3 regions of the Paenibacillus aurantiacus genome follow, and region 1 is predicted to be linked to each of the others. Evidence: riboswitches for the same ligand, from Rfam matches in the RefSeq annotation. Region 1 holds a riboswitch; each other region holds the start of a gene.
What was found. A riboswitch is a leader RNA that binds a small molecule or an ion and turns the genes downstream of it on or off. The one in region 1 is predicted to bind cyclic di-GMP.
Positions count from the first base shown of each region.

Region 2: it holds a riboswitch for cyclic di-GMP, as region 1 does, so the genes downstream of both, ACFFSY_RS13130 (putative bifunctional diguanylate cyclase/phosphodiesterase) here and sinI (DNA-binding anti-repressor SinI) in region 1, are expected to answer to the same signal.
Region 3: it holds a riboswitch for cyclic di-GMP, as region 1 does, so the genes downstream of both, ACFFSY_RS12770 (putative bifunctional diguanylate cyclase/phosphodiesterase) here and sinI (DNA-binding anti-repressor SinI) in region 1, are expected to answer to the same signal.

Region 1 covers NZ_JBHMDO010000008.1:105,601-115,532, forward strand. The annotation lists gene ACFFSY_RS03725 (polyprenyl synthetase family protein) at 1-248, shown strand, start outside; gene ACFFSY_RS03730 (helix-turn-helix domain-containing protein) at 420-1,307, shown strand; gene ACFFSY_RS03735 (methyl-accepting chemotaxis protein) at 1,442-2,260, shown strand; gene ACFFSY_RS03740 (helix-turn-helix domain-containing protein) at 2,378-2,710, shown strand; cyclic di-GMP riboswitch class II at 2,849-2,931, shown strand; gene sinI (DNA-binding anti-repressor SinI) at 2,943-3,167, shown strand; gene ACFFSY_RS03750 (right-handed parallel beta-helix repeat-containing protein) at 3,425-5,533, shown strand; gene ACFFSY_RS03755 (asparagine synthase-related protein) at 5,736-7,682, shown strand; gene ACFFSY_RS03760 (paeninodin family lasso peptide) at 7,707-7,835, shown strand; gene ACFFSY_RS03765 (HPr kinase/phosphorylase) at 7,922-8,893, shown strand; gene ACFFSY_RS03770 (lasso peptide biosynthesis PqqD family chaperone) at 8,871-9,161, shown strand; gene ACFFSY_RS03775 (ABC transporter ATP-binding protein) at 9,158-9,932, shown strand, end outside.
Region 2 covers NZ_JBHMDO010000022.1:346,910-356,841, reverse strand. The annotation lists gene ACFFSY_RS13140 (nitrate/nitrite transporter) at 1-680, shown strand, start outside; gene ACFFSY_RS13135 (hypothetical protein) at 695-862, shown strand; gene ACFFSY_RS13130 (putative bifunctional diguanylate cyclase/phosphodiesterase) at 933-3,329, opposite strand; cyclic di-GMP riboswitch class I at 3,409-3,492, opposite strand; gene mobA (molybdenum cofactor guanylyltransferase) at 3,609-4,259, opposite strand; gene rocD (ornithine--oxo-acid transaminase) at 4,403-5,593, shown strand; gene ACFFSY_RS13115 (glutamine--tRNA ligase/YqeY domain fusion protein) at 5,745-7,403, opposite strand; gene ACFFSY_RS13110 (MarR family winged helix-turn-helix transcriptional regulator) at 7,733-8,251, shown strand; gene ACFFSY_RS13105 (ABC transporter ATP-binding protein) at 8,268-9,932, shown strand, end outside.
Region 3 covers NZ_JBHMDO010000022.1:249,720-259,651, reverse strand. The annotation lists gene ACFFSY_RS12775 (methyl-accepting chemotaxis protein) at 1-309, shown strand, start outside; gene ACFFSY_RS12770 (putative bifunctional diguanylate cyclase/phosphodiesterase) at 507-2,873, opposite strand; cyclic di-GMP riboswitch class I at 3,019-3,109, opposite strand; gene ACFFSY_RS12765 (MATE family efflux transporter) at 3,416-4,801, shown strand; gene ACFFSY_RS12760 (ABC transporter substrate-binding protein) at 5,076-6,413, opposite strand; gene ACFFSY_RS12755 (carbohydrate ABC transporter permease) at 6,539-7,369, opposite strand; gene ACFFSY_RS12750 (carbohydrate ABC transporter permease) at 7,366-8,247, opposite strand; gene ACFFSY_RS12745 (cache domain-containing sensor histidine kinase) at 8,377-9,932, shown strand, end outside.

The DNA.
Region 1 (9,932 bases):
CCGGCATCGCGTTCCAGATCAAGGATGATCTGCTCGACGTCGACGGCGACGCGGGCTTGCTCGGCAAGCCGGTCGGCCAGGATGCGGAGAACAACACGGCGACGTTCGCGAGCATTCTTGGCCGGGAAGGCGCAAAGAAAGCGATGTGGGACCACTACTGCCTTGCGCTGGAGGCGCTGCGCAAGCGGGAGCGCCCGGCCGGTTTCTTGAAGCAGGTGCTGGCGTATATGATTAGCCGGGACCGGTAGGGCGGTCGCTCGGACGGGCGAACACGATAAGCCTCGCAATCGCGAAGAGCACCTAGGAAGGGTGCTCTTTTTTATTTTCGCCAGACGATGGCGCGTGGACGGTAAACATGGCCAAAACGATCAAAACGCCCTGCGCGCTGCATGGTAAGTTAGAGGCAAGGAGGGATGGCAGTGGCGAACGAGGAGACGCACCGGAGCACGATGAATCAAACGCTCGGCTATATCGAGCAGCATCTGACGCAGCTGCTGCGACCGGATGATTTGGCGCGGGGAGGCCTGTTCTCCAAACGCCATTTCGACCGCTTGTTCCTCGCCGCGGTCGGACGAACGGCCGCGAATTACATCCGCGACCGGCGGCTTGCGCGGGCGGCGGCGGAATTGGCCCATACGCGAAAGGGTATTTTGGCTATCGCGCTGGATTATCATTTTCAATCGCAGGAGGCGTTCACGCGGGCGTTCAAGAAGGCGCACGGCCTGACGCCGGGGCGGTATCGCGCATACGCGCAATCACTCGTGACGAAGGGGACGATGGGGATGAACCGGAAGGAAGTGCCGCAAGGCTGGACGGTAACGGGCAATCGCGTGGAGGATTACGAGGTCGCATTGGACAAACGGGAAGCGCATCTGGGGAGCGCCGCGGCGCGCATCCAGTCGGTGAAGCGGGGAGCGGAAGGGTTCGCCACGCTTATGCAGATGTTCAGCTCGGAGCGCTATGCGGGCAAGCGGGTACGGTTGACCGCATTCGCCAAGGCGGAGGACATTCGGGGCTGGGCAGGCCTCTGGATGCGGATCGACCGGAAGAACGGCGACATGCTGCAGTTCGATAATATGCAGAATCGTCCGATCCACGGCACATGCGGCTGGAATCAGTATGCCGTCGTGCTGGACGTCTCGGAATCGAGTCATGCGATCGCGTTCGGGGCGCTCCTATGCGGAGAAGGGAAGCTGTGGGTCGACAATTTCCGGATCGAGGAGGTCGACGAGCGGACGCCGACGACCGGCGAGAACACGGAGGAGGGCATGCCGGCCGAGCCGGCAAACCTGGACTTTGAAGGGTGAGAACAGCGGGCGAGAAGCGTCGGCGAATTGATCGGGGCAATCGACGGATGCCAATGTGCTAGTCGGGGTATCCTGAGATGGAACTATTTATGGCAGGATTATAGCCGTAAGTTAGAACAGATGGGAGTTCTACGATGCACGTCATTCGATCGCTTCACGAGATAACCGCCCTTATTCCGCTGCTAAAAGAAGCGCTGCCAATCGATGTTTCGTTCGCGATATGCGACAGGGAGAAGTTCATTGGCTATTGGCCCGGCGAACGCATCGATTTGGGTATTCGTTCCGGCCAGCGACTGAACCCGGATGAGCCCCTGGCGCGGACCGTTCGCAACGGCCTCTCTCTCAAAGACGTCGTACCCGCTAGCTTTTATGGCTACGAGTTCGTCGGAACGGCCATTCCGCTATACGGGGAAGAACGGGAAATCATGGGCGGACTGGCCGTCCAGGTCCGGACACAAGCAGAGCTGCGCGGAATTGCCGAGCACATCGCAGACTCGCTGAGTCAAGCCCAGTCGCAGCTGGAGAGCATAACGTCAGCCTCGAAAGAGCTGCGGCACTTCAGCGGACAGCTGTTGAATCTAGCCAGGCAGACAGCTGGGCACGTAGGGCAGACGGAAGAGGTCGTATCGATCGTAAAGGCCGTTGCCGATCAGACGAATATGCTCGGCATCAACGCTTCGATCGAAGCGGCGCATGCCGGAGAGAAAGGAAGAGGTTTCGGTATTGTGGCAGGCGAGATCCGGAAGCTATCGAGCGAAACGGTGGCCTCCGCCAATACGATTCGGGGGACGCTGCAAGCCTTCCGACAGGCGATGGCCGAGATGAACGGATCGATCGAACGCATGGCCGCCCTCGCGGAGCGCCAGTCGGTCTCGTCTGATCAGATCGAAGCCTTCATCGCAGATATCGGCGCCATGTCGGATAGATTGAGTCAATACGCGCGCAGACTGTAGACCCTGCGCCAAGACATTGTGTAAGAAATTAAAGAAAGGGTAAAATCTGTTTTGTCCCTTACAATAATCTTTGTTATAATGAAGGGAACAAGATTGCACAGTGAAGGACGATTCGAGATGACGGAAACGATCGGAGCACGCATCAAGAAGATTCGCCTGCGTAAGGGACTTTCGCTAACCGAGCTTGCGGAGAGCGCCGAAGTCGCAAAATCGTACTTAAGCAATGTGGAACGGGGCATACAGAATAACCCTTCGATACAGTTCGTAGAGAAAATCGCATCGACGCTCGATGTCACGAAGAATGCGCTGCTGTTCGACGAGTCGGAAGAGCAGGAGCTTGACCCTGAATGGGCGGAGCTTGTGCACGAGGCGATGTCGTCTGGTGTCAGCAAACGTCAATTCAAGGAATTCCTTGAGTTTCAACGCTGGAAGAAAGAGCAGGATTCATAAGTTTCAATCCGTGAAAACGCCCTCAATTAGGGCGTTTTTTATTTTATTCCAGTAGTGTCGAAAAATATTTACGAACAAGGCGACAATGTGACATGTTTCTCCTTGATACAAATTGTATAATTGGGACAGGTTGGCAGAAATGAAACGGGAACTGTGAAATATGTCCTACATTTGGGCACCTGGGACATACGGAGTGAGTGGTGCACCCACCCCAATACAATTGGAGGCATGGATGGAGATGGAACAGGCAGAACTTGTACAGCGCGAACGGGAAGCAGAGTGGACATCGTTGATACTAGAAGCTCGCAAGCTGGGACTTTCGGCATTGGAAGTTAGGTCTTTCCTACGGCAATCTCAATCGATGCAATCTCCTGCCTCGGCAACAGCCGTTATGCTGCAGCGGACGCTGTTCGGCAAGGTGCTGATGTACGAAGCGGAGAAACTATCCATCTCTTAAGCAATCTCTTAGCGGCCGCAGGCGGTAACGAAGCGGATATGGGGTACAGGGGCGTACCGGCATTAGATTTAGAGATTCGGTTGACGTTAAAAGTCCATGCAGAGGGGCCTGTCTAATGTGCGGGCCACAATCGGGCATGGACTATTTTTTTGCGTTATTTCCCCCAAAAAATGGTCGGTCATCCATGCTCCAACCCCAGCTAGCGTGCGTATTGTGGTAATAGTAACAAAAATAGAAGATTCAAAGGAGGGAGCACAATGAAGCGATGGAGCATCGCATTACTGGCAGCCACGCTCGCGGTATCGGGGACTGTAAGCGTTTCAAGCGCCGCCGAGCCCAGCGCGGTTCAGAGCGCAGACACAGCGGCCTACACCGCCAATCTGCAGCAATTCGGCATTCATAATGACGGTACGCATCCCGTGGAGACGACACAGGGCATTAATCAAGCGCTTCTGTGGGCGAAGACCCAAGGCTATACGAAGCTATTGCTGCCGACAGGAACTTATTTGATCGACAAGGATAGCCATATTAACATGGTCGGCGATATGACGTTCGAGCTCGATAACCAAACGGTTCTTCAGAAGGAGACGAACGGCAAGGAGCGGTACATCACCATCTATATCGGATATGGCATCAATAACGCGAAGCTCAAAGGCGGCATCTACCGGGGAGACAAGGATACGCACGATTACAGCAAGAAGGATACGCCCTACACGGCAGGCACGCACGAGAGCGGGTTCGGCATTCTGGTGGAAGGCGCCAAGGGCACGGTAATAGACGGCGTCCGAGCCGAGAACTACACCGGGGACGGCCTGGCGATCGGAGGGAGCGGCGGACTGCTCAAGGATTACTATACGGCGAGCTTCGTCTCCGGCGCCTTCGACGCGGCGGGGAAGCCAATCGCCGATAGCGCGAAGATCCGGACCAAGACGCCAATCGCGCTGGACGCCAAGTTCCCGGGCGAGCGGGAATTCGAGCTGTCCAACAGCCAGGGGCTTGCGCTGACATTCGACGTCTATTATTACAAGAGCGACAACACGTTCCTGAGCAGTCTGAAAGGGGCGAAGGCGCGCAACATTCTGCAAATTCCGTCCGGTGCAAGCTTCGCTCATATTGTATATGCAAAACCGGCCGCAAAGGATTATTACGTGGAAGCCTGGAAAAAAATCGTGAGCAAAAACATCACCGTACGCTACTCCGAATTCGCGTTCAACCGCCGTCAAGGCATAACGGTCGGGGGCGCGGACCAGGTGCTGATCCATGACAACGTGCTGCACGATATGAAAGGGGTCGCGCCGCAATCGGGTATCGACCTCGAGGGCGGATTCGGCGAGAATGGCCACCGGAATACGAACATCAAGATCGCGAACAATGATTTTTATAATAATACCTCTTACGATCTGATTCTCTACGACGGCTGGAATGCGGTCGTGGAAGGCAACCGGTTCGGTTCCAAGGGCGTCATCGGCTTGGCGATATCGCCGCCGTTCACGGGCGCGATCGTGCGCGATAACCATTTCGACGGGTCTCGGATTCTCGCCTATCATGACGCGACCTTCACAGGCAACCGGATGAACGACTCCTACACGTATTTCGAAGGACCGAATATTACGATCGACGGCATGGTGTTCACGGACTCCATCCTCAGCATTACAAGCAAGACGGCTTATGGCGTGACCGCATCGAATATCCGGATGATCAATAACAAGAAGCAGCAGAACGCGCTGTCCATCTGGAACAAGCCGATCAAGATGACGAACGTGACGATCGAAGGCGAGACGCTGCTGAATACCGTCGTCGGCGGAGTCGAGGACGGCAGCGTGTTCACCAATCTAAGGCTGCTGAATCATAGCGGCGCATCGCTTCCGAGAGGGACGTACGCGAATTGCGAATTCGTATCCGCGCCCGGGAATACTCGTGATCTGATCGCGACCCAGAGCGGAACTTACGCGTTCAGCGGCTGCAAGATCCAGTCATCCGGGACCGGACTGCTGCTGGAGAATAAAGCGACGACCTATGCCATTACCGGCTCGACGTTCGAGATGGGCGGCAACGGCAGCGCGATCTCTGTGCAAGCAGCCAAGAAGGTCGATCTGCAGAACAATATCATCCAAGCGTCTAACTTGACGAGAACGGATGTCGCGCTCGTGAAAATCAACGATTACTGGAAACGCACGGAGCAGGCAGACGTGCTCGCGGCGACGATCAAGGCGAATCGAATTACGGCCAATACGGCGACAATCGGCATCTCCACGCTGTATGCGGGGCTGAATGCGCCGGCATATACAGTGAATGGCAACCTGCTGACGAACGCCAAGCTGCAGCTGAAGAACAACGATGTCGCGGGAGGCAATGTGCTGCAATAATCGCGGGAAGGCGCTGGCGGAAGTCGGCGTCTTCTTGTTCGTTATGGAGGATGAATTTATTCGTTGACAACGAATTATAACGGTGATACGCTTGGGTTGTGTTCGTTATTAAGAACGAGTTGAAGAACGGTATCGAAATAAAGAACCATGGAGAGAACGAATAGATGCAATCCACTACCTGCAACTTTACGGAGGATACGGCATGAGCGCAATCGCCGGCGTGTACTACTATAATGGAGAACCGGCTGCTGCCCTGGATGGGAGCCGAATGATGGAAGCCATGGAGCAGCTTCCAGCCGCCAGGGTCTCTTCCTGGCACACCGACTTGCTATATTTCGGCTGCCGCGACCAGCGGGAATCGCCGGCGTCTACGCCGGAGGCGCTCCTCCGGCACGATCCGGCTCGCGGGTTGGCGGTTACGGCCGACGTGCTGCTCGATAACCGGGACGAGCTGATGGAACGGCTGGATGTGCCCCGCGCGCTGCGGGCGGACATGCCTGACGGCGAGATTCTGCTGCGCGCTTATGAGGTCTGGGGGCAGGAGATGGCCAAGCATCTCGTCGGCGAGTTTGCGTTCGTCATCTGGGACGCGCGGGAAGGCCGGCTGTTCGGCGCCCGGGACTTCTCCGGCGCCCGCACGCTGTATTTCTACCGGGACGGCGGCCGCTTCGCGTTCGCCAGCATCATCGCGCCGCTCTTCGCCCTGCCGGGCGTGGAGAAGCGGCTGAACGAGCCTTGGCTGGCGGAATATCTGGCGATCACGGGCATGTTCGAGCCGCCGGACTGCAGCGTGACGGTCTACCGCGATATCGGGCAGCTGCCGCCGTCGCATACGATTACGGTGACCGAACGCGGTCTTCGGCTCGCGAAGTATACGGCGCTGGACGACATCGCGCCGCTCAAGCTGAAATCCAACGCCGACTACGAGGAAGCGTTCCGTGACGTATTCGGCCTAGCAGTCCGTTCCCGGCTCGGTCTCTCCAGCCAGGTCGGCGCATTCTTAAGCGGCGGACTGGACTCCGGCTCGGTCGCGAGCTTCGCGGCCCAAGCGCTGCGCGAGGACAACCGGCCGCTGCATACGTTCAGCTACATCCCGGAGGACGGGTTCGTGGATTGGACGCCCAAATACAAGATGGCCGACGAGCGTCCCATGATTCAGACGACCGTACGGCATGTCGGTAATATACAGGATCGTTATCTGGATTTCAAAGGCCAAAGCCCGTTAACCGAGCTCGACGATTGGCTTACGATCATGGAGTCGCCCTATAAGTTCTTCGAGAACTCGTTCTGGCTGAAAGGCGTCTACGAGCTGGCATCGCGCCAGGGCATTGGCTTGCTGCTGAACGGACAACGGGGCAACTACAGCATATCCTGGGGGCCGGCCGTCGATTATTACGCACAGCTGCTTAAGCGCCTCAAGTGGTTCAAGCTGGCGCGCGAAGTGCGGCAGTATTGCGGCAATGTGGGCGTCAGACCATCTCGCGTCTACTCCGTGCTCGGGCGCAAGGCCATCCCCGCGCTCGAACGCCGCTATCCGCTGACGGCGCCTTACGAATTCCCGCAGCTGCTGGCCGACGATTATGCCCGCCAATATGGCGTGTATGAGAAGCTGCAGGACCGCGCCTTCACAGGCATCGGATCGACCGCGGATTTGCCCGCCGATCCGATCGAAGCGCGCAAGCAGCACTTTAGCCGCGTCAACATGTGGAACATTACCGGGACAAGCGGGGCCAAGCTGAGCATGCGCTACGGGGTGAGGGGGCACGACCCGACCAACGATCTGCGCGTCATCCGCTACTGCCTGTCGCTGCCGCTCGAACAGTTCGTGCAGGAGGGCCTGGACCGGGCGCTGATCCGCCGCTCGACGAAAGGGCTGCTGCCCGACGGCGTTCGGCTGAACCAGCGGGTGCGGGGCATTCAGGCAGCGGACTTGGTCTACCGGATGGCCCCTCAGTGGGACATGTTCGTCTCCGAGCTAAGACAGATGAGCGAGGACGCGCGGATGCGCGGCATGCTGAACGCTGCGGTCATTCAAGATGGCATCGCCGTTATGGAGCAGGGGCCGAAGCCGGAGCACGCCTTCCATCCGCAGATGAAGCTCATGATGCGCAGCCTGATCGTGTATCGTTTCTTGAAGAAAGCGTTCTAAGATGCAGCGAGAGGAGGTGAATCTATGAAGAAACAATGGAACAAACCAACAATGGAAGCGCTGTCCGTGCAAATGACGATGGCTGGCCCTGGCGAAGTCATTCCGGACGCCGTTCAGCCGGACCCGACGGAAATCATTCACTTCGAGAGCTAGGCTGCGGTCTTAAACTTACATGCATGCGGCGGAGCTCTCGTACCTTGAACGGTATGAGAGCTCTTCCTTATTAAAGACGAATCAAGATGGAGTTGAATAATGTGCAGCGACTGGAGGAAATGCCGTTCACGCGGCACTATGAAGCGTTCGGCTGCCGAATCCGCAGCGAGATCGCGCTGCCGGAACTTAGCGCCGCGCGCGGCGAGGCCTCGGAGCCGGACATCACGATCCGTGTCACGGCCGAATGCGCGAGCTGGCCCGAGCTCGCCGAAGCGTGCGGCAAGCTGGAGGTGGAGACGGACCGCATCGCATTCCGAATCGAGGAACTGGCCGTATTCATCATCCGGGAAGGCCGCGACGTCGAGGTGCGCTCGCTGCGCGGCGCGGACGAGGATCGGCTCCGTCTGTATATACTGGGCACCTGTATGGGGGCGGCATTAATGCAGCGCCGCGTGCTGCCGCTGCATGGCAGCGCGATCGCGATCGGCGGACGCGCTTACGCGGTCGTGGGCGAGTCGGGGAGCGGCAAATCAACGCTCGCCGCCGCATTCCTCGCGCGCGGCTGCCGGCTGTTGAGCGACGATGTGATCGCCGTCTCCGCCGGTACGAACGGAATTCCCATGGTCGCGCCCGCTTACCCACAGCAGAAGCTGTGGCAGCAAAGCTTGGACGCCTTCGGCATGAACGCTGCGGGCTACCGGCCGTTGCATGAGCGCGAGACGAAGTTCGCCATTCCGGTGCAGGAGCGGTTCCTGAACAAGCCTCTCCCGCTTGGGGGCGTAATCGAACTATCGAAGGGCGGCGAGCAGCCGCAGCTTAGGCGCGTTCACGGTTTATCCCGCGTGCAGCTGCTGTACCGCCATACGTACCGGAATTTCCTGATCCATGGGAGCGGGCTGACGGAATGGCATTTCAAGCTGACGGCCGGCTTGTCGAACAAGCTGGCGTTCTATCAGATGCAGCGGCCGGAGACGTCGTTTACAGCGCCGACGCTTGTCGAGATGCTGCTAACCGAAATCGGAGAGGATGATCGTTATGGGACAAACGTACAAGGTTGAGCTGGATGATCGGATCGTTCAGGAGCCGGGCAATATCGTCAGCGATATGGACGGCGAGACGGTCATGCTGAGCATTGAACGGGGCAAGTATTATAATTTCAGCGAAGTAGGCGGATCGATCTGGCAGGCGGTGCGGCAGCCGTCCACGGTACGCGAGGTGGTGGCGGCGATTATGGCCGAATACGAGGTGGACGAGCAAGAGTGCCGCCTTGAAGTCGTGGCCTACCTGGAGAAGCTGCTGGCCGAGGGTCTCGTGACCAAACGATGAAGGACGTGCTGCACTACGTAAAGCGGCTGGCCGATTACTCGGGCTTCAAGCTGTACCTCAATTTGATCGGCATGGCGCTGATTGGCCTGCTGGACGGACTCGGCATGCTGCTGCTGATTCCGATGCTGAATATGAGCGGCATCGCGGCGGAAGCAGGCACCATGCATCCCGTTACGAAAGCGCTATCGTTCGTGCGCGACTATCCGGCCGCCGAAGGGCTGCTGATCGTGCTGGCGATCTATTTGACCGTCTCCATCGCGCAGTTCGTCATGCAGCGTGCGCTGACCGTGCAAAATATCAATATGCACCAGAACTTCGTCCACGACCTGCGCATGACGCTGTATCGGGGCTTGCTGGCGGCGGGATGGGAATTTTACTTGAACCGGCGCAAATCCGACATCATCAGCTCGCTCACGACCGAGATGGGGCGTGTAAACAGCGGCGTGCATCTGTTCATGTCGGCGCTGACTTCCGGGATCTTCACCGTCATTCAGATCGGCCTGGCCGTATGGCTCTCGCCGGTCATTACGGCATACGTCGTCGGGAGCGGACTCGCGCTCGGGCTGTTCGCCCGGAGGTTCTCGCGCAAGGCGACCGTCCTGGGCAACCATACGGTCGAGACGAGTCAGCGTCATTTGGCGGGCATTACCGATCTGTTCGGCGGGATCAAAGAGGTGAAGAGCAACCGGCTTGAGCGCTCGCGTCTGGCGTGGGTGCAGCAGCTGTCCGCGAGACTGCGTTACGAGCAGGAGGAGTTCACCCGCATTCGGA
Region 2 (9,932 bases), on a different contig from region 1:
TGCTGGCCAAGGATAGCCCGAATCAGCCCGCGCCGCGCAAGCTCTCGGATTACGGCGCCGTGCTGAAGCAGCGCGACACGTGGATGTTCTGCATTCTGTATAGCGTCACGTTCGGCGGGTTCGTCGGCCTCTCGAACTACCTGACGATCTTCTTCAATACGCAGTACGGCCTCGATCCGGTAAGAGCGGCCGATTTCACGACGATCTGCGTCATCGCGGGCAGCTTCTTCCGGCCCGTCGGAGGCTGGCTGGCCGACAAGCTCGGCGGCATCCGGATGCTTCTGCTGCTGTACGGATTCGCGGGCATCATGCTAGCTTGCATCTCCACGCTACCAAGCCTTGGCATCGTCACGGTATTGCTGTTCGCCGGCATGATGGCGCTCGGCATGGGCAACGGCTCCGTCTTCCAGCTCGTCCCGCAGCGATTCCAGAACGAGATCGGCATCGTGACGGGCATCGTCGGCGCAGCTGGCGGTCTCGGCGGTTACTTCCTGCCGAAGATTCTCGGTTCGCTTAAGGAATCGACCGGTTCCTACGGCCCTGGCTTCCTGATCGTCAGCGGCATCGCGCTCGCTTGCGTCGCGCTCATCTTCATCATCCAAGGCTCTTGGAAGCGATCGTTCCTGGACAATGACGGCAAGGCTCGCGCCACAACCCAAGCCTCAAGCATCGCATCTTAAGGAGGGACGCGCTTATGGAAGCTTTCGACGCGATTGAACCGTTCGAGTGGCTGGACGCCGTTGATTGGTGGGGCACCACGGCTGATACCAGCGCAGCTTCGTCGTCGTCCAGCGCGAGCGCCGCGCCGCCAATAGCTCAGCCACTCTCCGATTCCCCGCTCGCAGCCGCGATAACGCCATAATCACGCGGCCGCGGATAATCAAAGAAGCGCTTGATCTGTCCGGAGGATCGGACGGCTCAAGCGCTTCTTCTTATGATATGGCAGGCGGCGCCATCTGATCGCCGCTCCCCTTCAAATAATAGACGATATCCGCAGCGTTCATCGGCACGCCGATATGATACCCCTGCATCTCCCGGCATCCAAGATCGATCAGCAGCTCGAGCTGCTCCTCCGACTCGACGCCCTCGGCAATCACGTCCTTGCAGAGCTGTCGCGCCATCTCGACCAGCATGCGGACAATGATATAATCCTCCCGGCTCTGCGTAATGCCTTGGATCAGAGAGTGGTGCAGCTTAATATACTGGTACGGGAAGCGATTCAGCATGCTGAGCGAGGAATAGCCGGAACCCACATCGTCGATGCCGAGCGTTATCCCCCGTTCCATCAGCGCCTTGCACACCTGCTGCGTCAGTCTCATGTCGGTAATCATCGTGCTTTCGGTAATCTCCAGCCGAAGCGCCTGCGCCGGCACGTCGTAACGCTCAAGCAGCGATGCGATTCGTTCTACGAATCCGGATTCTCGCAGCTGCTGCGCCGAAATATTAACGGTCACGGTGATCCCCGAACCGGCGCACCCTTTATCCAGCCACGCGCGGATCTGCCTCACCACTTCCTCCAGCACCCAATTGCCAATCGGGATGATCGCGCCGCTCTCCTCGGCAAGCGGCAGGAACTTGGCAGGCGCAACCCGGCCAAGCTCCGGCGAGCACCAGCTTAAGAGCGCCTCCAAGCTGACCGTCTTCCCCGTCCGCGCATCCATCTGAGGCTGGTAGTGCAGCTCGAACTGCGCAAGCTCCAGCGCCGCCGCCAACCCATGAATGAGCTTCATCTGCTCCTGCGCATTCGCGTTGAGCTCAGGCGTGCACCGATGATATCGATTGCGGCCGCCTTGTTTGGCCGCATACATCGCCGTATCCGCTTGGCGAATGAGCATCTCGACCTCCCGTCCGTCGTCCGGGGCAATAACGATGCCCAAGCTTGCCGATGCGGTATAGAAGCTGCCGCGCAGCTGCATCGGCTCCGCGAGCATCGTCAGCAACCGCCCCGCATAACCGGTCGCATCCGCGTCATCGACTCCCGTAGGAAGCAGGATGGCGAATTCGTCGCCGCCCAGCCGGTAAGCGCTCGCCCCGGAAGGAAGCGACGCCCGCAGCCGGTCCGCAACCTGTTGGAGCAGCCTGTCTCCCGCGCTATGACCGAGCGTATCGTTAATCCACTTGAACTGGTCCAGGTCGATCAACAGGAGCGCAAGCCTGTCCCCTTCCGCAAACCCTCGCGTCAGCTCTTCCTCGATCATCTGATAGAACTTGCGGCTGTTGCCGAGCCCGGTGAGCTTATCCTCGTACGCCAGTCTGGCCAGCATTCGTTCGGCGCTCTTCCGTTCGGTCATATCGATCACGATGAAGAACGCGAGCTGCTCTTCTTCCATTTCCATGAATTCGCCAATTAACTCGACATCCAAGACCCGCCCGGCTTTGTTGATGATCGCAAGCTCCATCGCAAGGGGCGTCTGGGTGCGAAACGATTGCCGGTATGCCGCCAAAAACGCTTGGTTAACGCCGAAAAGCCGCGAGAGACACACCCCCTCGATCGGCTCGTTGTCCGTCACGCCCGCAAGCTTGCGAAACGCGCTGTTCGCTTCGACGACGGCCCCCTTCTCGTCAAGCACGACGGTACCGTTCGGCGAGAGCTCGAACACCAACTCGTACCGCTTGCCCGCGAAGGAGAGCAGATCGTATTTCATCATGGAATGCCGAATCGCGAATACCCAGACAAGCACGCCGTACGAGGAGACGAAATCGAAGATGCGTTCCCCGTCTCGCGCGAACATAGCGCCGATCAGCAGCCCACCGCCCAGCAGCAGCCCGACCAACAGACAGCCCGCGAGGATGATCCGAATGCGTTGCCTTTCCTTCTGCATCCAATTCTTCCCCGCCATTCGCCGCCCCGCCCGCACGAGCAGGAAGTACGAACCGAGCAAGCAATAACAGACGAGCACGACCTCGACGGCCATGAACGGCCCGCTGAACAACTCCGTCCGCTCCGCACCCCTCTGCCCTACCGCTACCGCCGACGGGTCAGTCACAAGCGGAATAAGCCCGATTGCGGGAAACATGCAAATTACGTGCATCCATAGCCTGCTGATGCCAAGCTTGCTAATCATGACAAAGAAATACAGCGCCGCGCTCATCGTTAGGAAGACGGCCGGGAACTTCATGAACCGCAGCGCTTCGTATGCCGTCTCGTACGGCAGCGCGGCGAATAGAAAGTCGCCTAGAAAGACAACACCCACAAAAAAGAATAAAGCGGAAGTGACCAAGTGAAGACGATTGCCTGGATTACGGGCGAAAATTTCGACCGCCATATAGAAGATAAATAGAAAGGGAAGCAATTGATTGAGGACGGGAAACAACAACGAGGTGGACACAATGATCAGCTCCCGGTTAAGAGGATTGGCGCGAAGTGCAGGAAACCCCTGGGCTTCAAGGTTTCGCGTTAATCCTCAAAGCGGCAGCTGGCAGGCATCGGTTCAACCATTAGCCCCTATAGCTTTGCGTCGTGCGTTTTCACGCAGTTTGCTTTTCTCAAGTTCGGTATGCGGTTAGGTTAGTTTAGGTAAATAGTCCTGATACTTTTATATCACGAGGACTGGGAGCTGTCTACCTGCCAACCCTCTACCAGATGTATGTAATAATTGGCAACCCTGTCATGCCCGTCTTCCATTCTCGAATTGGGCCACGTAAGCACCGAACGCTTCCGGCGTATTCAGATTCAGGAAAGCCGCTGTTTCTTCATCCGCGATGCCTACTTCGAGCGTCTCGAGATCCCCGAGCATCTTCATGACCCGAAAGTCGCCAGCGATCAGCACCTGCTCGATTCGCGCCGCGACGCGCGTATGGTAAAGGGCGTGGAACGGCTGCCCTGGCGCCAGCACGACGTCCGGCCCCGCTTCGCCGCTCCGCTCCCGCCGGGCAACCTCCGCCTCCATCCGGCGCAGCAGCGACTCGGATAGTACCGGCATATCGCAGGCCAGCACGAACGTATAGCCGGACGGCAAGCTCGATAGGCCGGCATGCAGACCTGCGAGCGGGCCGCTCCCCGGATAAGCATCCCGAACGTAATGCACATGGCGTGCGGCGGGACTGTCTTGCAGCAAGGCCCGATAGACCGCTTCGCGCTCTTCATCCGCGACGGACACCGCGATTGGACGCAAGCCTTCTTCCGCCATGCCCTCCGCCAGCCGGACGAGCAGCGGCTTCCCGCTGATCGCAAGCGCCGCTTTATCCGTTCCCATCCGCGTGCTTAACCCGCCCGCTAATATAAGCCCGCTTCCTCCCAAGCCAATCTTCTCCTCCATTTACGCATCAAACCCCTCTCCACCGATTCATGCGCACCTCCCGCCCTCGCATATGCATACAAGGAAAGGAGGAGTTGCCATTGTCCGATCATGCTTCTCATTCCGATTCGACCGGGAGCGCGCCAAGCCGCTCCAGCCTTACCATCGCGCAGGCGGAACGTTATAGCGCGCGCAACTATCACCCGCTGCCGATCGTGATCGCCGAAGCCGAGGGGGCCTGGGTAACCGACCCCGAAGGCAGCCGGTATCTGGATATGCTCAGCGCCTATTCGGCCTTGAACGCCGGCCACCGGCATCCTCGCATTATCGCTGCGCTGAAGGCGCAGGCCGATCTCGTCACGTTGACCTCGCGCGCCTTCCATAGCGAACCGTTCGCCGCCCTGTGCGAGCGGCTTGCCCGCTACACCGGCAAACCGCTCGCGCTCATCATGAACAGCGGCGCCGAGGCGGTAGAGACCGCCCTGAAGACTGCCCGCCGCTGGGCTTACCGAGTGAAAGGCGTGCCGGACGGCGAAGCGGAAATCATCGTCTGCGACGGTAACTTCCATGGACGGACGATTACCGTCACGTCCTTCTCCGCAAGCCCCGAATACCAAGCGCACTTCGGGCCGTTCACGCCGGGCTTCAAGCTCGTTCCCTACGGAGACGCCGAAGCGATCGAGCGCGCCATCGGTCCGAATACGGCCGCCGTGCTGATCGAGCCGATCCAGGGCGAGTCCGGCATCATCATTCCACCGGACGGCTACCTGCGCGCAGTGCGTGACATCTGTACGCGACAGCGCGTGCTCCTGATCGCCGACGAGATCCAAACCGGCTTCGGTCGCACGGGTTACCGGTTCGCGTGCGATCACGAAGGCGTCGAGCCCGACCTGATCGTGCTGGGCAAAGCGCTCGGAGGCGGCGTGCTCCCCGTCTCCGCCGTCGTTGGCGGTCCCGAGACGCTCGGCTTGTTCGAACCCGGCTCGCACGGCTCCACCTTCGGCGGCAATCCGCTCGCCTGCGCGGTCGCGCTCGCCGCATTGGCCGTCACCGAAGACGATCGACTGGCCGAGCGGTCACGAACGCTGGGCGCCTACATGCTGGAGCGACTCGCCGCCATCGTTCACCCGGACATCGCCCAGGTTCGCGGCCGCGGCCTGTTCATCGGCCTGGAGCTGCGCGTCGCGGCCCGCCCGTATTGCGAGCAGCTCATGGCGCTCGGCTTGCTGTGCAAAGAGACGCATGAGCATACGATCCGTTTCGCCCCGCCGCTGACGATCAGCCGCGAGGATTTGGACTTGGCGATCGCGACAGTCGAGCAGGTATTCGCCGTGAACGGCGGCAATCCGGCCTAGGTCCGGGTTTGAACCGCGCAAGCCTTCCGGCGTGGCGCGGCGGCGCGGTGCTCGATCGTACGTCGGCGGTCAAACTCGCGCGATGCGCCAACGACCGACGCCACCGCTAGCAGAAAAGGTACGGCCAACTGGCCGTACCTTTTCGTTGTCGTTATCCTTTCGCCGGATCGAACGAGCTCTTCAGCGACACGATGCGGTTGAAGACGATGCCGCCTTCGCCCGACAGCTTCGGATCGACGTTGAAGTAGCCGTGGCGGAAGAATTGGAATTTGTCCTGACCTTGCGCTTCCTTCATGTTCGGCTCGACGAACCCTTCCAGCACCTCAAGCGAATTCGGATTCAGACGCTCCAGGAACGGACGGTCGTCGTTCTCCCCGTCGACCAGCAGCGGCTCGAACAGCCGGAACTGCGCATTGATCGCCTGCGACGCCTCCACCCAGTGGATTGTCCCTTTGACCTTGCGGCCCGTGAAGCCCGATCCGCTCTTCGTCTGCGGATCATACGTGCAGCGCAGCTCGATCACATTGCCATCCGCGTCCTTGATCACTTCTTGGCACGTGATGAAGTACGCATGCTTCAGACGCACTTCGTTGCCTGGGAACAGGCGGAAATACTTGGCCGGCGGATTCTCCATGAAGTCGTCGCGCTCGATGTAGATCTCGCGGGAGAACGGAATTTGGCGCGTGCCCATCGCTTCGTTCTCGGCGTTGTTCTCCGCCTCGAGCATCTCGACTTGGCCTTCCGGATAGTTCGTGATGACCACCTTCAGCGGCTGCAGCACCGCCATCGTCCGCAGCGCCTTCAGCTTCAGGTCTTCGCGGATGAAATGCTCCAGCATCCGTTCATCCACGACGCTGTACGCCCGCGCCACGCCGATCTCGCGGCAGAACGCGCGGATGGCTTCCGCCGTGAAGCCTTTGCGGCGCAGACCGCTGACCGTCGGCATGCGCGGATCGTCCCAGCCGTCCACGACGCCCTCGTCGACGAGCGACTTCAGGTAGCGTTTGCTCATGATCGTATTCGTCACATTGAGCCGGGCGAATTCGTATTGATGCGGCGTCGCTTCCATCTCGCATTCTTGGATCGCCCAATCGTACAGCGGACGATGATCCTCGAACTCCAGCGTACAGATCGAATGCGTCACGCCTTCGATCGCGTCGCCGAGCGGATGCGCGTAGTCGTACATGGGATAGATGCACCACGCGTCGCCCGTGCGGTGATGATGCGCGTGCGCGATCCGGTACAGCACGGGGTCCCGAAGGGTGATATTCGGCGACGCCATGTCGATCTTCGCGCGAAGAACGCGCTCGCCGTCCTTGAACTCCCCGGCGCGCATGCGGGCGAACAAATCGAGGTTCTCCTCCACGCTGCGGTCGCGGTACGGGCTGTTTTTGCCAGGCTCGGTCAGCGTGCCGCGGGTTTCGCGGATTTGCTCCGCCGACAGGTCGCACACGTACGCTTTGCCTTTCTTGATCAGCAGAACGGCACGCTCGTACATTTCCTCGAAATAATCGGAAGCGAAACGCAGCTCATCCCACTCATAGCCGAGCCAGCGCACGTCCTCCTGGATCGCATTCACGTATTCGGTATCTTCCTTGACCGGGTTCGTATCGTCGAACCGCAGGTTCGTCCGGCCTTTATACTCATCGGCAAGCTCGAAGTTCAGGCAGATCGATTTGGCGTGCCCGATATGCAGGTAGCCGTTCGGCTCCGGCGGGAAACGGGTCACGATCTCGCTCACCTTGCCGGACTTCAAGTCGGCTTCGACGATGTTCTTGATAAAATTCGAAGATGATGTCTTGTTCTCCACAGCGACCAATCCTTCCGGCTTAAATTTCTATCCTACTATAATACACAATTTTCCGGGAGATTATAAATAGGGAGTTCCACGAATCCTGGGCGAGACGGCTGTCATCCTCCCTTTGCGACGCGGCGCGTCTCATTCCTAAGAAGCAATCATCTCCGGCATAAGGCGGATTCGAACGCGATGCGCGTCCGTCCCGGGACCGATTGACGCCAACAATTTTAGAAATATATAATTAGGTTACCTAACTAAATAACACATCGATATAAGGTGAACAATACGCAAACGACCGCGCGGTGTAAGAGAGTCGTTCACCCTATATCCCCCGCAAAGGAATGATGCCCATGAATGCCGAGAACGACGCGAACGCCCTAGCCCTCACCCGGGCATTCCGGCAGCTCCGCCATATCAATTGGCGAGGTCAGCACGCCATCGAGGGGTACACTCCCGGCGAGACGATGCTGCTGTTCTGCGTCCGGCGCTGTCAGCAGGACAACCCCAGGGGCCTGAAGCCATCCGAGATCAGCCAACATATGCGAATCACCACACCCTCGGTGACTCAGATGGTCAATTTGCTCGTGGCGCGAGGGGCGCTGGCGCGCACCGCCGACCCGACCGACCGCCGGGCCGTCCGCATTACGCTGACCGGCGAAGGCGAACGCGTGACCGAGCTTGCCCATCAAGCGATGCACCACAGACTCGAGGGGCTCATGCAGCATCTCGGCCATGATCGCACGCGGCAGCTTGTCGATCTGCTCGAAGACGTCTTTCAGTACTACAGCGCGCAAGCCGCGGCAGAGACGGATGCTCCCTTCTGCGCAGGCGGCGCCACAGATCCCAAACCATCCGAATGAAGGTGAATGCAGCGCCATGTTGAAGCTATTCCGTTTCATGAAGCCTTACCGCACGGCCGTTATTTTCACGCTCGTCCTCGTGTTTCTCCAAACGTTGTCCGACCTGTATCTCCCGACGCTTATGGCCGACATCGTCGACCGCGGGGTGGTGACCGGCGACACGGGCTATATCTGGCGAATCGGCGCGCTCATGCTCCTGATCGCCGCGCTCGGCGGCGTCTGCGCGGTCGGCGCCAGCTATCTGTCGGCTAAGTCCGCCGGCGCCTTCGGCCGCGATCTGCGCAGTCGCGTCTTCGCGCACGTCGAGCAATTCTCGTTGAACGAGTTCGACAAAATCGGCACCGCGTCGCTCATTACGCGAACGACGAACGATATTACGCAAGTGCAGATGGTGCTGACGATGTTGATGCGCGTCATGGTCATGGCACCGCTCATGTGTATCGGCGGCATCATCATGGCAATGTCCAAGGACGTGAAGCTATCCCTCGTCATCGTCAGCGTCGTGCCGGTACTGGCGATTATTATCCTCCTCGTCGTCATGCGCAGCATCCCGCTGTTCAAATCGATGCAGACGAAGATCGACAAGCTGAATCTGGTGCTCCGCGAGAACCTGACCGGCATCCGCGTCATCCGCTCCTTTAACCGCACCAAGCACGAACAGCAGCGGTTCAATGCGGCGAACGAAGATTTGACGCAGACGTCCATCGCGGTCAACCGGCTGATGGCCGGCCTGATGCCGATCATGATGCTCGTCATGAACCTCGCCAGCATCGCGATTATCTGGTACGGCGGCAAGCGCATCGAGGCGGAGGGCATCGCCGTCGGCGATCTGATCGCCTTCATTCAATATGCGTGGCAAATCATGTTCGCGCTGATCTTCGCCTCGATGATGTTCGTCATGGTGCCGCGCGCTTCGGCTTCCGCCGCGCGCATCCAGGAGGTGCTCGACATGCAGCCGGCGATTCAAGATACGAGTGCCCCCCGGCCGCTGCCTGCACAAGCCGGTACGGTCGCGTTCGACAACGTCACCTTCTACTACCCCGGCGCCGAAGTGCCCGCGCTCTCGGGCCTTACGTTCACGGCCGAGCCTGGCAAGGTCACGGCGATCATCGGCGGCACCGGCTCTGGTAAGTCGACGCTGATTCACCTGATCCCGCGCTTCTATGATGCGTCCGAAGGCACCGTGCGCATCGGCGGCGAGGACGTACGCCGCCTCTCGCAGGAGCAGCTTCGCGATACGATCGGCCTCGTCCCGCAGAAGGCGCTGCTCTTCACAGGCACGATCGCGGAGAACATTCGCTTCGGCAAGGAGGACGCCACGGACGAGGAGATCCGTCATGCGGCCGCCGTCGCCCAAGCGGCCGACTTCATCGGCTCCATGCCGGAAGGCTACGATTCGCACCTCGCCCAAGGCGGCACGAACGTCTCCGGCGGCCAGAAGCAGCGGCTCTCCATCGCCCGCGCGCTCGTCCGAAGGCCGTCCATCTACCTGTTCGACGACAGCTTCTCCGCGCTCGACTTCAAGACGGACGCGAAGCTGCGGGCGGCGCTGAAGACCGAGACGACGGACGCAACGCTGATCATCGTCGCGCAGCGGGTGAGCACCGTCATGGACGCCGACCAGATTATCGTGCTCGACGAGGGCAGGATCGCCGGTATCGGTACGCACCGCGAGCTGTTC
Region 3 (9,932 bases), on a different contig from region 1:
GACATGACGGATCAGACGCGCGGCACGTTCCGCACGATCGAAGCGGCCGTCGGCATCTTGACGGAGAACATCAAGCACAACCACGAGCAGACCAAGTCGATCGGCACGAAGTCGGCCCATGTCAAGACGGCCACCGCCGACTTCGCGGCCTTCATCGAGGAGCTGTCGGCGACGCTCGAGCAGCTGTCCGCGACGGTCGGGGAACAGAGCGCGAACCAGCAGGAGATCACGTCGGATATTCGCGATAGCCGCGGAGAGGTTCAGCATTTGATGAGCCTGTACCAAACGGACAAAGGCAACAAGTCGTAAACGACTCTGGTGCCGGCATAAGGACAACGACAAGAGGCCGCCGCCCGGGCAGCCTCTTGTTTGCGTTTGGGGCAGACTGGAACGGGCCGCCGACCTAACTTCCGCGCCGGGATTGCCCGGTGCCCCGATAGCCCGTTCGCCCGCGCAACGCAAAAAACGGGATCCCTGGTTTAGCCTGGAATCCCGTAATCATGCGCTTAAGCCGTGCCGAGCTGTCCGCAGCCGCCTTTGCGCTTCAAGAAGTCGTCCATATCTTCCCGGCTCATCGGCCGTCCGTACAGATAGCCTTGTCCTTCATGGCAGCCGAGCCCGCGCAGCATCTCGTGCTGCGCCGCCGTCTCGACGCCTTCGGCGACGACCTGAAGCCCGAGATCGCGCGCAAGCGCGACAACCGAGCGGATAACAGCCAAATCCTTCTTGTTCGTGACGATATCCTCGACGAGCGAGCGGTCGATCTTGATAAAGTCGAACGGGAACCGTCCCAGCACCGCCAGCGACGAATATCCGGTGCCGAAATCGTCGATGGCCAACTTCACGCCCATCTCGCCCAGCGCCTTGCAAATTTGGTACGACGTCTCCACATCGGCGATCGCCGTGCTCTCCGTGATCTCCAGACACAGATTGCGCGGCGGCAACCCGTATTTGTCCAGCAATCCCGCTACATGCTCCGCCAACCCCGAATCCCGAAGCTGAATCGCGGAGAGGTTGACCGAGACGACGAAATCCTCGTACCCTTGGTCGACCCAATGCTTGGCCTGCCGAATCGCTTCCTCCATCACCCAGCAGCCGATCGGCACGACGAGCCCGTTCGCTTCCGCGATGGGGATAAACACGCCCGGCGGCACCGAGCCCAGCTCAGACGAGTGCCAGCGCAGCAGCGCTTCGGCGCCGTATACGCCGCCGGTAGGCAGATCGATCTGCGGCTGGAAGTGCAGTTGCAGCTCTCGCCGCTCGAGCGCGGAGGCCAAGCCGCTGACGAGCGTCATGTAATTGTCGGCGTTCGTCTTCAACTGCGGCTGGAACAGGTAGTATTGGTTGCGGCCGCCGTTCTTCGCCACGTACATCGCCGTGTCCGCGCTCCGGAGCAGCGTCTCATAGTCATTGCCGTCATCTGGCGCCAAGCTGATGCCGATGCTTGCGGTAATTGCATAAGGCTTGCCGCCCAGCATGACGGGCTCCTTCATGGCGGCGATCAGCGCCTCCGCGCCCCGGAGCACCTCTTCGCGCCCGCCATGGACGAGCACCCCGAATTCGTCGCCGCCCAGCCGGGCCACGAAGCCGCCGGAGACGGCGCTAAGCTTGCCAGCCACCTGCTGCAGCATCGCGTCGCCCGCCGAATGACCGAGCGTATCGTTCACCCATTTGAATTGATCCAAGTCGAGCAGCATGACGCCAAGCGCCACGCCATTGGCCAAGTCCTCCCGGATGCGATCCGAGAAATGCCGCCGGTTGCCAAGACCGGTCAGCTCGTCCTCGTAGGCGAGCTGGGCTAGCCGTTCCTCGCCTTGCTTCTGCTGGGTCATGTCGCGCGCGAGCAGGAACGAGTATAGACTGCCTTCGATCTCGATATAGTCGCTGTGCGCCTCCACGATGTGCGTCTCGCCGCTTGCCCCGATCAGCACCAGTTCCCGATGAAGCGGCGTAAGGGACGCGCTGGCCTGCCGGTAATCGTCCTCGAACGCATCCTCTTCGCCGGAACGCAGCAAGCCCGAGAAACGGCGTCCATGCATGCTAACATCCGGGGAGAGCCCGACCAGCTTCTGGAAAGAGGCGTTCGCTTCCACGATACGGCACTGGCTGTCCAGCAGCACGATGCCGTGATGCGACAGTTTGAAGAGCAGCTCATACCGTCTTCCGGTCGCAGCCAGAAAATCATGGTTGACCATGGCATAACGAAGCGCGAACGCCCAGATGACGACGCAAGAGGTCGGAAGAAAATTAAACGTGTACACGCCCTTGGCGACGAGCACGAAGTTGATGCCCACTGCCACGATAACGGCAAGCACGGTGAACAGGGCCCCCCACAATACCGCGCTGATTCGCTTGAATTCGATCGTCTTGCGAAATCGGGGGAACACGATTTTGCGGATGAGCATGATGATGACGCCAACGAACGTGTACAAGATGCTGACGCCCATCAACCCGCCATACACCGGACCAAACGTCTCCATCCGGTGCGCCCCGTGGACCTCGAGATAAACGTCATTCATAAAGTAGGGGAGAAGGGAAGCTGCCGCGCAAGCAAACGGAATCAAGGCTAGCGCCAGGCTAAGCCTCGTCGCCTTACCGCCCGCCGTGAGATGGCGAAAGAAAAGCAGCGCGAAGCCCATCGTCAGGAAGGACATCGTATACCGCAGCCTAGCCGCCAGCGTACCCGCGGGCAGCGAGAGGAGATACGGGATCGCGAACTGCAAGGCAAGCGTCAGCCCGAGCGTGAACATCAACGCCATCGTCAGCTGATGCAGCCGATGCCGCGGGTTGCGCCAATAGATCTCGGCCCCCATATAGAAAAGCAGATAGCTTGGAAGAAGAAGGAACAGAATGGAAATAATCCACAGTTGCATCGGAGTCAGCTCCACGTCGTTGATAGTCTAGGAAGTTATGCCAAGTAACCGGTTTCGTATATGGAATAGAGGACAGGTGCTTTCACACATTAAAGGACGAAATGCCGAGAGAAGAAAAAAAGAACCTCCGCGGGTTCTCTCTTTGCGCGGCAGCTGGCTGGCAACGGGAGACAAGCTCCGGTAAGCCCCTATAGTTTTGCGTCCCGTCCTTTCGGAGCGGTTTGCCCTGAACATGATGTTGTTTAGTCTTATTATAGGACGATTTTCCTAACCGCGTCTACCCTTGATCCCCGCACAGACAGGTATTCCCACCATTTGGCTAAGTTTGTGCGGAGACCCAAATCGCCCCATTCCATAACGCCTCTCTTCGCGCTCAGCACGCTTCTCTAGGTGCTAGAATGCCCTAGACGATATTGGTGCCGCTCCCATAAAAAAATGGAAAGCAGCTCACTTATTTTTATCCCGAAAATAATGCAAAGCTTATAGGTCTATGTTACGATAGCCCCATTGCATAAAAGGAACGAAAGCGCAGGTGGTTCAAATTGTCAACGGAAGCTCATGCTGACGGCGGCAAAGGCCTTAGCCTCTATAAATTAACGTGGCCGATCTTCTTGGAGGTCTTCCTGTTCATGCTGATGGGCACGGCGGATACCCTCATGCTCAGCCACGTGTCCGACGATGCGGTCTCCGCCGTCGGGGTCGTCAACCAGTACTTATTTATTTGCATTCTCATTATGGAAGTCATCAGCAACGGGGCGGCCATCGTCGTGGCCCAGTACATTGGGGCGAAGCGGATGCTCGAAGCGTCGAAGATCGCCGGACTCGCCGTCACGCTCAACCTCGTTCTCGGCCTTGTCGTTAGCGGCGCGCTGTTCATCTTCGGCAATATGATTCTCGGGGGGATGAATCTGCATGGCCAGGTGCTCGATTACGCCAAAACGTACATGGGCATCGTGGGCGGATTTCTTTTCATCCAAGCGCTGATTAATGTGTTCGCTAGCCTAATCCGCACCTACGGCTTTACGAAGGAATCGATGTACGTCGCCCTCGGCATGAACGTGCTCCACATCGGGCTGAACTATGCGCTGATCTTCGGCAACCTCGGCTTCCCGGAGATGGGCGTAGCCGGCGCGGCCGTCTCGACCGTCATTAGCCGCGGCGTCGCGTTCCTTGTCTTCCTCTGGATGCTGTATCGGGTCATGGAAGTGCGCATCGCGTTCCGTTATTATTTGACCTTTACCAAGGAATATATTGAGAAAATCCTGCGGATCGGCATTCCGTCCGCGCTCGAGCAGGTGACGTACCATGCCTGCCAAACGGTCTTTCTCTATTATGTCACCTTCCTTGGCACAGAAGCGCTCGCCGCGCGCAACTACGCGAACTCCATCTCGCAGTACGTCTATTTGTTCAGCGCGGCGATCGGCATGGGCACGGCGATCATCGTTGGCCGGCTCGTCGGCGCGAAGCAGAAGGAGCTCGCGTTCCGCCGGGTAGTGTCCAGCGTGATGTGGAGCGTCGGCATCACGGTCATCGTCGACGTGCTGGCCATGCTGTTCCGTTATCCGCTCGTCGGGCTGTTCACCGACAACCCGAACATCGTCTCGATCGCCGCGCAGGTCATTCTGATCAGCATCGTGCTGGAGACCGGCCGCGCGGGTAACCTCGTTCTCGTCAACGCGCTGCGCGCGGCCGGCGACGCGAAATTCACGGTCTACATGGGCTTCATCTCGATGGTGCTCATGAGCCTGCCGCTCGGCTATCTGCTCGTATTCCGGCTGGATCTCGGCTTGGTCGGCGTCTGGCTCGCCATCGCGGCGGACGAATGGCTCCGCGCCGGCATCATGTGGGCGCGGTGGCACAGCCGCCGTTGGGAGAGCCGCTCGCTCGTCGAGCCCGGCGGCGCCGATCCGACCGTCGCGGCCCATTAATTGTCAAACATGCAAGAAAGGCTGGTCTCCCGTCATCGTCATGACGCGTGCCAGCCTTTCTTCGTTTATAAGGACGGATCTTTGGTCCGATTCGCTCTGGGCGTCCTTGGTCCCGTCGTTCGCGGCGGCCGCGCAACTCCGCCAATCGCCGGCCCGGCCTTCGCGGGAACGCAAAAGCACGGCATCCCCGAAGGAATGCCGTGCTCTACCTCGCTGCCCGAAGCGCCCGAGCCAAGCCATTCTCGGCTCGCCGCGCTAAACTGCGATCGCGCTATTAACGTTTGACGATATCCGCCACGGCTTTGTCCAGCTTGCCGAGCAGCTCGTCGCCGCTGATTTGCTTGCCCAGGTACTCCTGCATTGCGGAGCCCCATTGCTGCGTGATGCCGTCCGGGAAGCGGTCCCAGTTCCAGCCTTTGACTTGGTCGGCATGCTCTTGCGAGAATGTCGCGAAGTCGCCGCCGATTTTGCCGATTGCCGCCGTGTCAGGCGTAATTGTCGATACGGCCGGGATAAATTTGAAATCCGTCGCGATGAATTTCTTGCCTGTCTCGGAGCTTACCATCCAGTTCAGGAATGCTTTCGCTTCTTCCGCATGAGCGGACTTGTTGTTCACAATCCAGTTGTTCGGCACGCCCGTGAATGTGTATGGCTTCGCGCCGAGCGGTACCGGCATCATGCCGAGGTTCAGCTCCGGATTCACTTCATCCACCATGCCTTGAATCCAGTTGCCGTGTTGAATCATCGCGTATTTGCCTGCCGCGAATTCCGCGACTTGCGTGTTGTAGTCTGTCGTCAGCGCGTTCTTCTGGCCGTTTGCGAACATGATGTCGACCAGGCGCAGCCAGTCCTTCATGACCGGATCGTCTTTGAACGTCGCTTTGCCTGCCTTCACGTCTTCGATGAACGTCGCCGGATCTTCATGGTTCGCCAGCGCAATGTTCAGCGTGTGAATGCCCATCGACCACCACTCGCTCGTCAGCGCGAACGGCGTGATGCCCGCATCTTGCAGCTTCTTCGCGTCCGCTTCCAGCTCGTCGAGCGTTTGCGGCAGCGTCGTGATGCCCGCCTTCGCGAACAGGTCTTTGTTGTACGTGAAGCCGTACGCTTCCAAGTTCATCGGCATGCCGAGCAGCTTGCCGTCGCGCGAGATTTGCGCTTTGGACGCTTCGACCAGATCCTTCGCCCATGCTTCGCCGCTCAGGTCAGTCGCGCGGTCGACGTATGGATCGAAGCCCGCCCAGCCCGCGGAGTTGAAGATTTCAGGCTCTTCGCCGGCTGCCAGCTCCGCCTTGAGCAGCGCGCTGTAGTCTTCGCCGCCGCCGTGCGTCTCGACTTCGACCTTCACGCCAGTCTCTTTCTCGTACGCTTCCGCCATCTTTTGCAGCGCTTCCGCGATTTCGACCTTGAACTGGAATACCTTGATCGTCACGTTCTCTTTCTTCGGTTCTTCTTTCGGCTTCTCCGCGTTCGTCTGGGCGGTATTCGCCTCTGTATTTCCTGCTGTGCCCGCCTGGTTGTTGCCTGCGTTGCCGCCATTGTTGCCATTGCCGCAGCCTGCCAGTGCAACGAACATCGCCGCGGTCAGCAGCATCGTGATCCCCTTTTTCATCCGATAAACCCTCCTAATCATCAGTGCGAATCCGTGATTACATCGTCATTATAAGTTGGAAGCGCTTCAGACCGACACCGAGAAAATTGAACGGTTGAGGTGGAAAATGTTGAACACCTCGCGCATTACCCTTTGACCGAACCGGCCGTAATACCCGCGATAATGTGCTTCTGCAGCAGCAGGAAGAACGCGACGACCGGAATGGTGGACAGCGTCAGCGCCGCCATCGCCAGATCCCATTTCCGTAAATACTGCCCGAAAAACTTCTGCACGGCAAGCGGAATCGTCGTGTACGAGTCGTTAATGATGAGCACCGGCAGCAGGTAATCGTTCCAAATCCACAGCACGTTCAAAATGATGACGGTCATCGTGATCGGCTTCAAGAGCGGGAACACGATCCGTCCGAACACGCCGTACGGCGTGCAGCCGTCGACGACCGCCGCCTCCTCGATCTCCAGCGGCACCGACTTGATGAAGCCGTGATACAGGAACATCGAGAGCGGAAGGCCGAAGCCGAGGTAACAAATGACGATGCCATACAGCTCGCCCCGCAGCTCGAACATCGCCGCCACCTTCATGAGCGGCAGCATGATCGATTGGAACGGGATGATCATCGCCGCGACCAGCACGTTGAACAGCACCTTGTTGAACAGCGTCGGGCGGCGCACCAGCCGGTAGGCGGTCATCGAGCTGACAACGACGAGCGCCAGGACGCTGAGGCCCGTTACGACGATAGAGTGCATCAGCACCGTCGGGAAGTCGATCGCGACCCAGGCGCGGCGGAAGTTGTCCAGGCTGAACGCCTCCGGCAGCTTGGCCGCGTTGAGCAGAATTTCCGGCAGTTTCTTGAACGAGTTGTTGAGCAGGAAGTAGAACGGGGCCAGGAAGACGACGGCCAGCACGATGCCGAGCACTTCCAGTCCGAACGTGCGCTTCGCGTATTTCTCCTCCACTATGCCTCCACCTCCCGTTTCTTCGTTGTCCATACTTGGAGCAGCGTGATGAGCGCGACCGCGAAGAAGAAGATCATCGCCTTCGCCGTGCCGAGGCCGTATCGGCCGTTCGTCAAGCTTTCCTTGTAGATGTTGAGGGCGATCGATTCCGTCGCGTTGCCCGGACCGCCGCCAGTGAGCGCCAGATTGAGGTCGAACATCTTGAACGCGTTCGACGTCGTCAGGAACAAGCAGATCGTGATCGCCGGCATGATGAGCGGCAGCGTGACGCTGCGCAGAATGCGCCAGCCGCTGGCTCCGTCGATGCGTGCCGCTTCCATGAGCTCCTTCGGCACGTTGAGGATCGCCGCCACGTAGATGAGCATCATGTAGCCGGCCGTCTGCCAGACGAACACGATGACGATACCCCAGAACCCGGTCGCCGGCGTACCGAGCCATGGCAAATTAAAAAATCCGATCCCCGTGCTCTCGCCGATCGACGAGAAGCCCCGCACGAAGATGAAATACCAGATGTAGCCGAGCAGCAAGCCGCCGATGACGTTCGGCAGGAAGAATACCGTGCGCAGCACGCCCTTCAGCTTCAAGTTGCGGGTGAGCAGCAGCGCCAGCCCGAACGCGATCAGATTCGTCGTCACGACCGCCGCGACCGTGAATTTCGACGTGAACCAGAAGGCCCTCCAGAACCGGTCATCATCCGTGAAGATGCGTGTCAAATTGTTCAGGCCCACCCAGTCCGCTTTATCCACGCCGTCCCAATTCGTGAACATGTAGTAAAAGCCCATCACAAACGGCAGCAAAATAATCAGGGCGAAGAACAGGAGACCCGGTCCGACGAAGACAGTCTGCTGTATCCATTCGCTCCATTGTTTGCGTTTCACCATAACGCGCGATTCCCCTCCCCTTATACGCTTTATCTGACTCTAGTATAGAATCCGCCGCGCGCCCGTCACACTGAGGATGATGAACAGCTAGGTGGAATATATTGACCTCCACAGCGGGATCGGTTACTGTTGAACCAACCGAAGCAGTGGACGATCCCCATGGAAGCCGCCGCTCCCTTCGTAAAATGTAAGCGCATTCCACAGCTGCTGAAAGGTGTGGTCGAACCGTCTATGTCCGGACTTGTCCCATTTAAGAATACGATTCGCAATCGGCTCATGCTGCTGCTTCTGGCAGCCACCATCCTGCCGATCACGACCTCCATGATCATCTCCTACAACGCGACCAAGTCATCCGTCACCGAAGAATCCATCGCCATGAACACTCGGCTGCTGTCGCTCGGCAAGACGAACATCGTCAACTATATGAACAACATCAACCAGAAGTCGCTCGCCGTCTACAATGCCATGAATGTGCCGCGTTCGCTCTATTACCTGCTGGAGCACGACATGGAAGACGAGGTATTCCCGAACGATCTGACCGACGTTATCCGCAACCGGAATTTGCTCAAGGACCACCTGTACAACATCTATCAAAGCGTGAAGGAATTCCACCAGGTGCGGCTGTACGTGGCGAAGACGAACGCGACCTACCTGCTGCGCAACAGCGACATGAAGGTCGGGCAGACCGAGCAGCCGCCGCGCGACGCCGGGAATACGGGCAAAACGTCCATTGAGCCGACGCACCTGAGCCACCTCTATGGGCTAACCTTCAAGACGTCGCAGCCGGAGGAGCCCGTGTTCACCCTGCACCGGCCAATCTTCCGCGCGCCCAGCGATGAGCTGCTCGCCCGCCTGTCGATCGACGTGAAGCTGTCCGTGCTGCAGGACTTGAACCGGCAGCTGTACGACAGCGCCGAACGTCTCTATATCGTCGACAAGTCCGGCCGGGTGGTGCTCGCTTCGCAGGACGCCAAGCAGGAAGAGGTGCTGGAGTGGTTCACCAAGGTGCGCCGCGCCGGAACGGACAGCGGTTATGTCGACCAGAAGAGCAGCGACTTCAAGGGGATGATTTTCTACGACCGCATCCAGACCGATTACATGGATTGGTATCTGGTCAAGCTGTCGCCTTACACGCACCTGTACGAACGAGCCGGCAGCCTCGCGCGGATCAACGCCGGCGTCAGCATCGGCTTCCTGGCGATCGCGGTGCTCGCGACGCTGTACGTCTCGCTGCGCATTACGCGTCCGCTCCAGCGGCTGATCGGCTACGTGAACAAGATCGAGACCGGCCACCTGAACGTCAACATCGACATTCAGAGCAGTGATGAGATCGGCCTGCTTGCGCGGCGCTTCCGCTCCATGATGCAGACGATCAACAACCTGATTCTGAAGGAATACCGGCTTGAGATCGCCAGCAAGACGAACCAGCTCAAGGCGCTGCAGGCCCAGGTAAATCCGCACTTCCTGTACAACGCGATGCAATCGATTGGCACCGTGGCGCTGCAGCATAAGGACATGCAGGTCTATTCCCTGCTCACCTCGCTCGGCAAGATGATGCGCTACCAGATGAGCACGGAGAGCGCCGTTGTGGAGCTGGCCAAGGAGTTCGATTACGTACAAGCCTACCTTGATCTTCAGAAGCAGCGGTTCGATACGGGGCTAGAAGCGACGCTGCGCATCGATCA